DNA from 3 places in the Pleomorphomonas sp. T1.2MG-36 genome. Region 1 is predicted to be linked to each of the others. Evidence: riboswitches for the same ligand, from Rfam matches in the RefSeq annotation. Region 1 holds a riboswitch; each other region holds the start of a gene.
The links. Region 1 has a riboswitch for thiamine pyrophosphate ahead of QQZ18_RS01760 (NIPSNAP family protein). Riboswitches for the same ligand answer to the same signal wherever they lie in the genome.
Positions count from the first base shown of each region.

Region 1 (3,186 bases):
CGATGTCGCCGACACCGGAGACCAGTCGGCCGTCGCCATCGACGATCGCGACCGCCCCCCGGTGAAAGCTCTCGACGATGGAGCCGCGCGTGACTTCGACCAGAACCGGATTTTCCATCGAACTCATCGTCCCTGTTTGTCGATCCAGGCGGAGAGACGGGCAATGGCCTCGTCGAGCACCTCGTCGCGCTTGGAAAAGCAGAAGCGTATGAACCGCTTTGGCGGTTCCGAAGCATAGAAGGCGGAAACCGGCACGGCGGCGACGCCGGCCTCTCGCGTCATTCTGAGGCAGGCTTCGGCGTCGTCGTCAATGCCGAGCGGTCCGGTGTCGGTCACCACGAAATACGTGCCGGCCGAAGCCAGCACGGAAAACCCGAGCGTCGCAAGCCCCTTCGAGAGACGGTCGCGCTTGGCTTGCAAGCCGGCGGCGAAGCCATCGAAATAGTCGTCCCCAAATGACAGCCCGTGCGCCACGGCCGTCTGGAGAGCGGGAGGCGTCGTAAAGGTGACGAACTGGTGCGCCTTGGCGATCGGCTCCATCAGCGCCGGCGAGGCGGTGACGTAGCCCACCTTCCAACCGGTCAGCGAAAAGGTCTTGCCGGCCGACCCGATGCGGACGACGCGATCGCGCATGCCGGGAATCTGCATCGGCGAGATGTGCCGTTTGCCATCGAATACGAGGTGTTCATAGACCTCGTCCGAGATCACCACCGCGTCGTGCTTCAGGCAGAGGCCGGCAATCAGGTCCAGCTCCTCACGCGAGAACACCTTGCCCGCCGGATTCATCGGCGTGTTGATCAGGATCGCCTTGGTGCGGTCCGAGAAGGCGGCCGCAAGTGCTTGCGGGTCGACCTCCCAGTTGGGCGGAGCGATGCGAACCGTCTTGGCGATGCCGCCGGCCTGCCGGACGATGGGCAGATAGCTGTCGTAGAGCGGCTCGATCAGCACCACCTCGTCGCCGGGACGGACGAGACCGAGAATCGCATCGGCGAGCGCCTCGGTGGCGCCGGACGTCACCATCACCTCTGTCTGCCAATCGACATCGAGACCGTAGAAGCGTCGGTTGATCGCCGCGACCGCCTGTCGCAGCGCCGGCAGTCCCATCATCGGCGGGTATTGGTTGGGACCGGCAAGGAAAGCCTCGGCGGCGACGCGGCGCACCTCCTCCGGACCGTCGACGTCGGGAAAGCCCTGGCCGAGATTGATGGCGCCTGTGTCACGGGCAAGGCCGGACATGACTTCGAAGATGGTGGTGGGAAGGCCGGTGAAGATGGGATTGGTCGGTTTCATTGTCGATCGATCGTTGCAAAACCCGCCGACCCTAGTGGACCGCCAGCGCCCCCACAAGCCGTTTGCGGCCGCGACGTCCTCCCCGCGCGCATAGCTCGATGTCACGGATCGAGGCCATCGCCTCTGGCGCGATGGGGATCATCCAGCTAAGCTCGTCACATCTCACGGGGTGCCCCATTCGGGGCTGAGAGGAGTTTCTCCAACCCGACGAACCTGATCCGGGTCATGCCGGCGGAGGGATAGAGCCATGCAGACAGTCGCCTGACGCGTTCCGCCGCCCGCAATTCCAACGACGGCCGAACGACCATGATTCTCGACGAACGCACCTACACCATCGCGCCGGCGCATGTCGGCACCTATCTCGACCTCTATGTCCGCGAGGGCATGGCGATCCAGACCGGCCACCTCGGCAAGCTGATCGGCTGGTTCACCCAGGACATCGGCACGGTCAACGACGTCGTCCACATCTGGCAGTACGACGACCTCGCCGATCGCGAGCGCCGCCGCGCCGCCATGGAGGCCGACCCCGCCTGGCAGGCCTTCCGCGCCAAGGCGGCCCCCTACGTGCAGACGATGAAGAGCCGCATTCTCAAACCGACGTGGTTTTCGCCGCTTGGCGGCGCCGGACTGCGACCATGACGACCATCGCCGCGCAACTTCACCAGGCGATCGACCGCCTGCTCGCAGGTCTGCTTTCAGTCATTCTTGCGGTCCTGCTGGTGCTGGTGTTCGGCGCCACGCTGCTGCGCTACGTCTTCTCGACCGGCTTTGTCGCCACGGAGGATCTCGGCATTCTCCTGCACACGGCGCTGGTCTTTCTCGGGCTGCCACTCTGTGCCAGCGGATCGCTCGCCATGCGCATCGATGTGGTGACGCGCCACCTCGGTCCCACGGGACGGAATTTGGCCGATGGCGCCTCCGACGCCGTCACGCTCGCCGCGAGCCTCGTCCTGATGCACGGTGCCGGCAAGGTGGCAGTGCTGATCGGCGGCACCTCCCCCACGCTAGGCATAGCCGAGAGCTGGCGATTCTGGCCGGTGGCGATCGGCGGCGCACTGGCAGCGGCACACCTGATTCTCGGCTCCCTATCCCAGGGGCGGACATGGTTGTTCATCCTTGCCGTTGTCGCCGGTGGAACGAGCCTCGCAGCCCTACCGCACCTGCCCCCGTTCATACCGGTCGCCCTGCCCAGCCTCGTCGCTTGCGCCGCCGCCTGTGCCGCTCTCCTCGTCGGCGCGCCCTTCGTACACTCGCTGATCGTCGGACTCGCCTTCGCCGTGCCCTTCGGCGCCCGTCTGCCCGAGGCGGCTATCGTGCAGCAGACCGTGTCGGGCTTGGGCAAGTTCCTGTTGCTCGCCATCCCCTTCTTCCTCCTCGCCGGCATGCTGATGAGCGTCGGAGGCTTGGCCCACCGCCTCGTCCGGTTCGCATCGACGCTGGTCGGACACCGGCGCGGCGGCATGGCCCAGGCAACGCTCGTCACCAATCTGATGTTCTCGGGCGTCTCCGGCTCGTCGATCGCCGACGCCGCCTTCGGCGCCAAAGTCCTGGCGCCGGCTCTCGTCGCCGATGGCGTCAAGCCCGAGAAAGCGGCGGCAATTGTCGCCGCCACGGCCGTCTTGCCCAACATCATCCCGCCATCGATCGCCTTCCTGCTGCTTGCCTCGGCCACCAACCTGTCGGTCGGGGCGCTGTTCGAAGGCGGTCTGGTGGCCGGGCTGATCCTGGCTGCGGCCATGGCGGCGATGCTGCACGTCTCGGCCGATACCTCGCCCCGCCCCGCCGCCGACCGGCATGAACGTGTCGCCGCTTTCCTCGCGGCCGTTCCCGTGTTCGGATTGGCACTGGTCGTCTTCTTCGGCATCCGCCTCGGGATCGCCACGCCCACCGAGGCTG
Region 1 is NZ_CATNLY010000001.1:363,471-366,656, forward strand. Features, by position in the region: gene QQZ18_RS01750 (asparaginase) at 1-118, opposite strand, end outside; gene QQZ18_RS01755 (aminotransferase) at 124-1,290, opposite strand; TPP riboswitch at 1,446-1,548, shown strand; gene QQZ18_RS01760 (NIPSNAP family protein) at 1,597-1,929, shown strand; gene QQZ18_RS01765 (TRAP transporter large permease) at 1,926-3,186, shown strand, end outside.

Region 2 (3,186 bases), on a different contig from region 1:
GAGGGGCTGTCATTCCTCGGGAGGCAGCCCGCTCTGTGCTCACGGTTGTCCAATCGCCTGCGGGCTCCGTGGAAATCGACCAAGCTTCGGCAATCAGCCGTAAGTGTAGCAGCACTACATTATTTCCATCCTGAGGCACCCATCAGCAGTTTTCACAGGCAACTTAAGCACCGTTTACCAAAAAAAGGAGACAGTCCTCTCGATTCAGCAACACGATCGTTTCGTTAATTATTGTGACGCCAAACACCATCTAAATTTTAAAGCGACCAGAGAAATATACTGGAGCTTTATAGCATGCTATCTCGCCTCGTATTGTACGGCCGTACCAATATGAAAGTCGGCGAGTCCGCCGGAGCGATCAAAAGCATTCTAGCGGCTGCAAGTGACTACAGCCCTGCCTCCGGACTGACCGGTGGCCTCGTCTTCAACGAAAAATACATGATGGAGGCTGTAGAGGGCGCTCGAGATCAGGTCTCGAAAAGGATACACTCGCTTTTTGAAGATAAACGGTTTGAAGAGATAACAGTTATTGCATTGAGCGCAATTGATAAACGTATTTTCGAAGGCTGGGCTGTCGGGTACGCAGGACGGACGATCGATGCCGAGCGGCTTTACCTAAAATACTGCCCAACGGTAGATATCAACCCGGCAAACATGTCCGCAGTTGGGGTTCTCGACTTCATCAGAGACTTCTGCGCTCTCGACACACTATACGTACAGCGCACTGGCCTTGCTGAACAGCGAATGTCTATTCCGCAGGCACCACAGCAACGGCCATCTTCTCCCAGGCAGGACTCCGGGATTGAGACCATCAAGATCGGGACCAATAGGCCGCTTTCTAACAAGCCAGCTGGGAACGCGTGAAGGCGCCACAAAGCGATATGCAAATAAGGTGTATCACCTTGGGCTCATCAACCAACGCGCCGTACAATGACATCGGCCACCCGTGACGGTCATCATGGCCGAACGGACTGCAATGAGCTGAGCTATTGTTTTTTTGGCACTCCCAACCGGAATCGAACCGGTGTTTTCGCCGTGAGAGGGCGACGTCCTGGACCGCTAGACGATGGGAGCGCGGTACGCTCTGAAAGCGTGGGGCGGATATAGCGAAGCCCCTTGGAGAGCGCAAGGGGGAATTTCATTTTCCGGCTCGGCTTTTACGGAGCCCTGGGGGCAGCCGCGCGCCATTGGCGGAAAGCCGCCCTCGCACCCGGGTGGGGCCATGTCGCCTGTCCGTCTCCTACCCCGCGGGGACCCCTCTCCGATCCCGCCGTCGCGACCCGTCCGTCCCTACGCTCTGGACATCGGCGTCCCGGGCGGTCATAACTGTCGCCGTTCCGAGGGGTGTCCTCCATCCGGGAGGGCTGAGATGATCCGCAAGGCGGATCGAACCCTTCGAACCTGATCCGGGTCATACCGGCGAAGGGACGGAACCTCATGGCCTAAGCCGCGTCGCACGCGGCACATCCAGCCATGTCTCCCCCAACGCCGCTGGCCTATTCGCCCGTCCGGGCGCGGTGTGCGATGGGGATGAAGATGCAGCCGAAGACGATGCTTGCCGCCGGTCGCGGCGTCGCCATCCAGGCGCTGGTGTCGTTCGGCGCCGTGCTGGTCTTGTGGCAGGTGGCGGCGACGGGCCTCGCCCTCCCCGCCTTCCTCCTGCCCTCGCCGGGCGACGTGGTCGCCGCCTATGGCGCCTATGGCTCGCGCCTTCTGACGGAAGCCGGCATCACGCTGATCGAAACCCTGCTCGGCCTTGCCGCCGGCATCGCCTTCGGCCTTCTGGCCGGGCTCGCCGTTTCCGCTTCACCGCTCGCCAACCGGCTGCTGTCGCCGCTCCTGGTCGTCAGCCAGGCGTTGCCGGTGTTCGCGCTGGCGCCACTCCTGGTGCTGTGGTTCGGCTTCGGCCTCGCCTCCAAGGTGGTGATGACGACGTTGGTGATCTTCTTCCCCGTCGCCTCGTCCTTCGCCGATGGCCTTCGCCGCACGCCGCCGCACTTCCTTGACCTCGCCCGCCTCAACGGCGCCGGCGCCTTCCGCACGCTGCGGCTGATCCGCGTGCCGGCCGCCCTGCCGGCGCTGGTCACCGGCATCCGCGTCGCCGCCGTCTACGCGCCGATCGGCGCGGTGATCGGCGAATGGGTTGGCGCCTCGCGCGGCCTCGGCCTGCTGATGGTGCAGGCCAATGCCCGCATGCAGACGCCGCTCCTGTTCGCCGCCCTCGGCGTGCTCGCCGCCGCCACGCTGCTTCTGAAGATCGCCGTCGACCGGCTGACGCTTCGCCTCATCCCCTGGATCGAAAAAGACTGACCTTCGAAAGGACCCGTCATGCGCCTTCTTCCCGCCCTCGCCGCCGCCCTGATGTTCGCCGCCACCCCGGCGTCGGCCGCCGAAAAGCTGTCGGTGATGCTCGAATGGTTCGTCAATCCCGATCATGCGCCGTTGGTGATCGCCAAGGAAAAGGGCATGTTCTCCGCCCACGGCCTCGATGTCGACCTCGTCGCGCCGGCCGACCCGTCGTCACCGCCGCGCCTCGTCGCCGCCGGTCAGGCCGACGTGGCGCTGCACTACCAACCGAGCCTCGACCTCGACGTCGATGCCGGCCTGCCGCTGGTGCGCTTCGGCACGCTGATCGAGACGCCGCTCAACACGCTGATCGTCCTGAAGGACGGCCCGGTGAAGTCGCTGGCCGATCTCAAGGGCCGCAAGATCGGCTATTCGGTGTCCGGCTTCGAGGATGCCATGCTCGGCCAGTTCCTGAAGACCGCCGGTCTCGGCGTCGGCGACGTCGAGCTGATCAATGTCAACTTCGCGCTGTCGGCATCGCTGCTCGCCGGCCAGGTCGACGCAGTGGTCGGCGGTTATCGCAACTTCGAGCTCAACCAGATGAAGATCGAAGGGCACGAGGGCCTCGCCTTCTATCCGGAAGAGAACGGCATGCCGGCTTACGACGAGCTGATCTACGTGACGCGCAAGGATCTCGTCGGCGACAAGCGGCTGCCGGAGTTCCTCGCCGCCGTCGAGGAGGCGACCATCTACCTCACCAACCACCCGGACGACGCCTGGGCGATGTTCATCAAGGCCTACCCCGACCTCGATGACGAGCTCAACCGCCGCGCCTGGGCCGACACGCTGCCGCGCTTTGCCAAGCGCCCCGCCGCGCTCGACGCCGGCCGCTATGCCCGC
Region 2 is NZ_CATNLY010000053.1:28,563-31,748, forward strand. Features, by position in the region: gene QQZ18_RS22820 (BLUF domain-containing protein) at 295-864, shown strand; tRNA gene QQZ18_RS22825 (tRNA-Glu) at 999-1,074, opposite strand; TPP riboswitch at 1,331-1,445, shown strand; gene QQZ18_RS22830 (ABC transporter permease) at 1,537-2,310, shown strand; gene QQZ18_RS22835 (ABC transporter substrate-binding protein) at 2,329-3,186, shown strand, end outside.
Region 2: another riboswitch for thiamine pyrophosphate. It lies ahead of QQZ18_RS22830 (ABC transporter permease); the one in region 1 lies ahead of QQZ18_RS01760 (NIPSNAP family protein).

Region 3 (3,186 bases), on a different contig from region 1:
GGACTGTCCTTCGCCGCCGGGCACTATCAGGACGAGTTCCTGCTGGCGTCGGTGCGCCAACTCCTTGGCGTCGCAGGCTAGAAAAGCCGGTCAGGGAAAAGCGCCGGTCACTCCCTCTTTTCCCTGTAGGATGGGGGGAGTTCGACGGCTATCGACAGGATTTCCGAATGTGCGAGATTGCTCGCCGGCTCGGCTCAGGCAAGGAAGCCGAGGTGTTCGAGTACGGAGACTTCGCGCTCAAGCTCTATCGGAGCGAGTCCCAGAAAGCCGCCGCATTCCGGGAAGCGTCCAATCTGTCCATCCTCGAACAGCTCGCCCTGCCAACGCCCAGGATCCACGCCGTCGGTGAGTATGGCGGCCGCTGGGGTCTGGTGATGGACCGTGCGCGTGGACCGAGCTTCGCGGATCGGATGATGTCGGGCGACCGGAGACTCCATATCGAAGAGCTGGCACGGCTGCACCTTCTCGTGCACCGTCAGCCAGGAAGCGGTTTGCCATCCCTGAAAGCGCGGCTATCGGCCAATATCCAGCGTGCCGAAGAGCTTGATCGTAGCTCGCAGGACCGCCTCCTTCGCCAACTCGACGCACTGCCGGATGGCGACTGCCTATGTCATGGCGACTTTCACCCCTGGAACATTCAAGGCTCCGCCGACGACATCATGGTCCTAGACTGGCTGGATGCGTGCAGCGGCACGCCGGCCGCCGATGTCTGCAGAAGCTATGTTCTGATCCACCATGCCGACCCGATGGCAGCGGCCGAGTACGTTGACGCCTATGCCAGACTGGGCGAAACGACGGCCGCCGACATCATGGCCTGGCTGGCGCCGGTTGCCGCCGCTCGTCTGGCGGAGCGGATTCCGGCCCAAACCGACGATTTGTTGCGGCTCGCTGGCGCACCCCGCAAAGCTTGATGGTGGGCGGGGATGGGGACCCGCCATGATTGGCCGCGCTCCACCTCCGCCACTTGCGCCGCTTTCCCGCCCCGCCTATGCTCCCACTGTCTCAAGGGGGTGTCCGGCTTGGCCGGACTGAGAGGAGCGATCCAACCCCACGAACCTGATCCGGATCATGCCGGCGGAGGGATTGAGCGAGCGGCACGGCCTGTCCGGCAGCCACACGTCTTCTTGTCCGCGGGCGATCTTCGCGCAAGGAGCACGCGATGACCACCCTGACGCTTGCCGACGTTCACACCCTTCATGAGAAGGTGCGCGCCGAACGGCCGCTCGTGCACAACATCACCAACTTCGTGGCGATGAACATCGCTGCCAACGTACTGCTTGCCGCCGGCGCTTCGCCGGCCATGGTGCATTCCATGGACGAGGTGGAGGACTTCGGCCGCATCGCTCGCGCGCTGACGCTGAACATCGGCACGCTTTCGTCCGACTGGATCGCCGGCATGAAGCTGGCGGCGGCCGTGTACAAGGCCGCCGGCAAACCCGTCGTGTTCGATCCCGTCGCCGTCGGCGCGACGCGTCTTCGCAACACCGCCGCCGCCGATCTCGTCGCGATGGGGCCGACGGTGATCCGCGGCAATGCCTCGGAGATCATGGCGCTTTCGGGCGTTGCCGGCCTCGCCTCGAAAGGGGTCGACAGCTCGGCGAGCTCCAATGCCGCTCTCGACAGTGCCGTCGCACTCGCCCGCTCCAGCGGCGCGGTGGTCGCCGTCACCGGCGAGATCGACTATGTCACCGATGGCGCGCGAACCGTTGCCATCGAGGGCGGCCACGAGCTGATGCCGCTGTCCACCGCCCTCGGCTGCTCGCTGACCGGTCTCGTCGGAGCCTTCGTCGCCATCGCTCCGGCGTTCGAGGGCACGGTGGCGGCGCTTGCCGTCTACGCGGCGGCTGGCGCCATCGCCGGCAAGCGCGTCAAGGGACCGGGCTTCCTGCCGCAGGAACTGTGCGACGCGCTCTACGCGCTCGATCTCGCGGGGCTCGAAGTCAACGCGGCGATACGCGTCGCCTGACGTCAGGCCTCGTCTGCCGCCAGTTTCCTGGGCGGCGTCAGAGGTTCGGGAACCGGCCGCGTGGTCAGATTCTCGCGGCCGGCCATGACGCCACCTTGCACCTGCGCCACCAGACGCTCGGCATCGAGACGGCGGATGGTGGTAAGCGCTTCGGTCGTGCGTTCCTCGCTGCAGCCGAGCGCCTTCAGGCCCTCGGCCCCCATGTGCAGGGCCGCGTCGAAGGTCTCGCGCACCTCGATGTCTACGCCGGCACGGATGAGCTCGATCGAGTGGACGCGGTCGTAGGAGCGCACGAGCAGGCGCGCCAAGGGGAAGTGCGCCTTGACGAGCTCGACGATGCGGTTGGCTGCCTTGCGATCGTCGACGCAGACCATGATGACCTCGGCCTCGGCGGCGCCGGAATGTTGGAGCGTATCCAGCCGGGTACCGTCGCCGTAGAAAATGCGGAAGCCGAACCGTCCCGCCTCGCGAATGCGGTCGGGATCGTTCTCGATCATCGAGACGTCGACGCCGCGCGACAGCAGCAACTGTGCGGCGATCTGGCCGAAGCGGCCGAAGCCGATCAGGAGAACGCGGCCGCGCAGGTCGCGCGCCTCCTCGACACCATCGAGCGACTTTTCCTCCTCCCGACGGAAGTGGCCAGCGACGACGAGCACCAACGGCGTCAAGGCCATGGAGAGGATGATCACCGTCGAGAACAGCGCCGCGTCGCCGGTGGGAATGACGCCACCGCCCGCCGCCGCCGTGTACAGGACGAAGGCGAACTCGCCGCCTTGGGCAAACATCAAGGCGCGCCCGAAGGCCGGCCGATGGCCGGAGCCGAAGAGACGCGCCACGGCATAGATGCCGACCGCCTTCACCAGCGCGAAGGCGAAGAGCAGGCCGATCAGCAGCGGCCAGCGTTCGACCACGACCCGGATATCGAGCGACATGCCGACGGCCAGAAAGAACAGCCCCATCAGGAGGCCTTTGAACGGCTCCACGTCGGCTTCCACCTGATGCCTATAGCTCGACCCCGACAGCATGACGCCGGCGAGAAATGTGCCCATCGCCATCGAGAGCCCCACCGCCTCCATCAGCAGCGCCGCGCCGAGGACGACCAGCAGTGCGCCGGCCGTCAGCACCTCGCGAGCGCGGGCGCGGGCAAGCAGGCCGAAGAAGGGATCGATCAGGAACCGGCCGGCGAGCAGCAGCGCCGCCACGCCCGCCGCGCCGAGCCC
Region 3 is NZ_CATNLY010000012.1:719,039-722,224, forward strand. Features, by position in the region: gene QQZ18_RS10255 (amidase family protein) at 1-81, shown strand, start outside; gene QQZ18_RS10260 (phosphotransferase family protein) at 168-911, shown strand; TPP riboswitch at 997-1,100, shown strand; gene thiM (hydroxyethylthiazole kinase) at 1,160-1,966, shown strand; gene QQZ18_RS10270 (monovalent cation:proton antiporter-2 (CPA2) family protein) at 1,969-3,186, opposite strand, start outside.
Region 3: another riboswitch for thiamine pyrophosphate. It lies ahead of thiM (hydroxyethylthiazole kinase); the one in region 1 lies ahead of QQZ18_RS01760 (NIPSNAP family protein).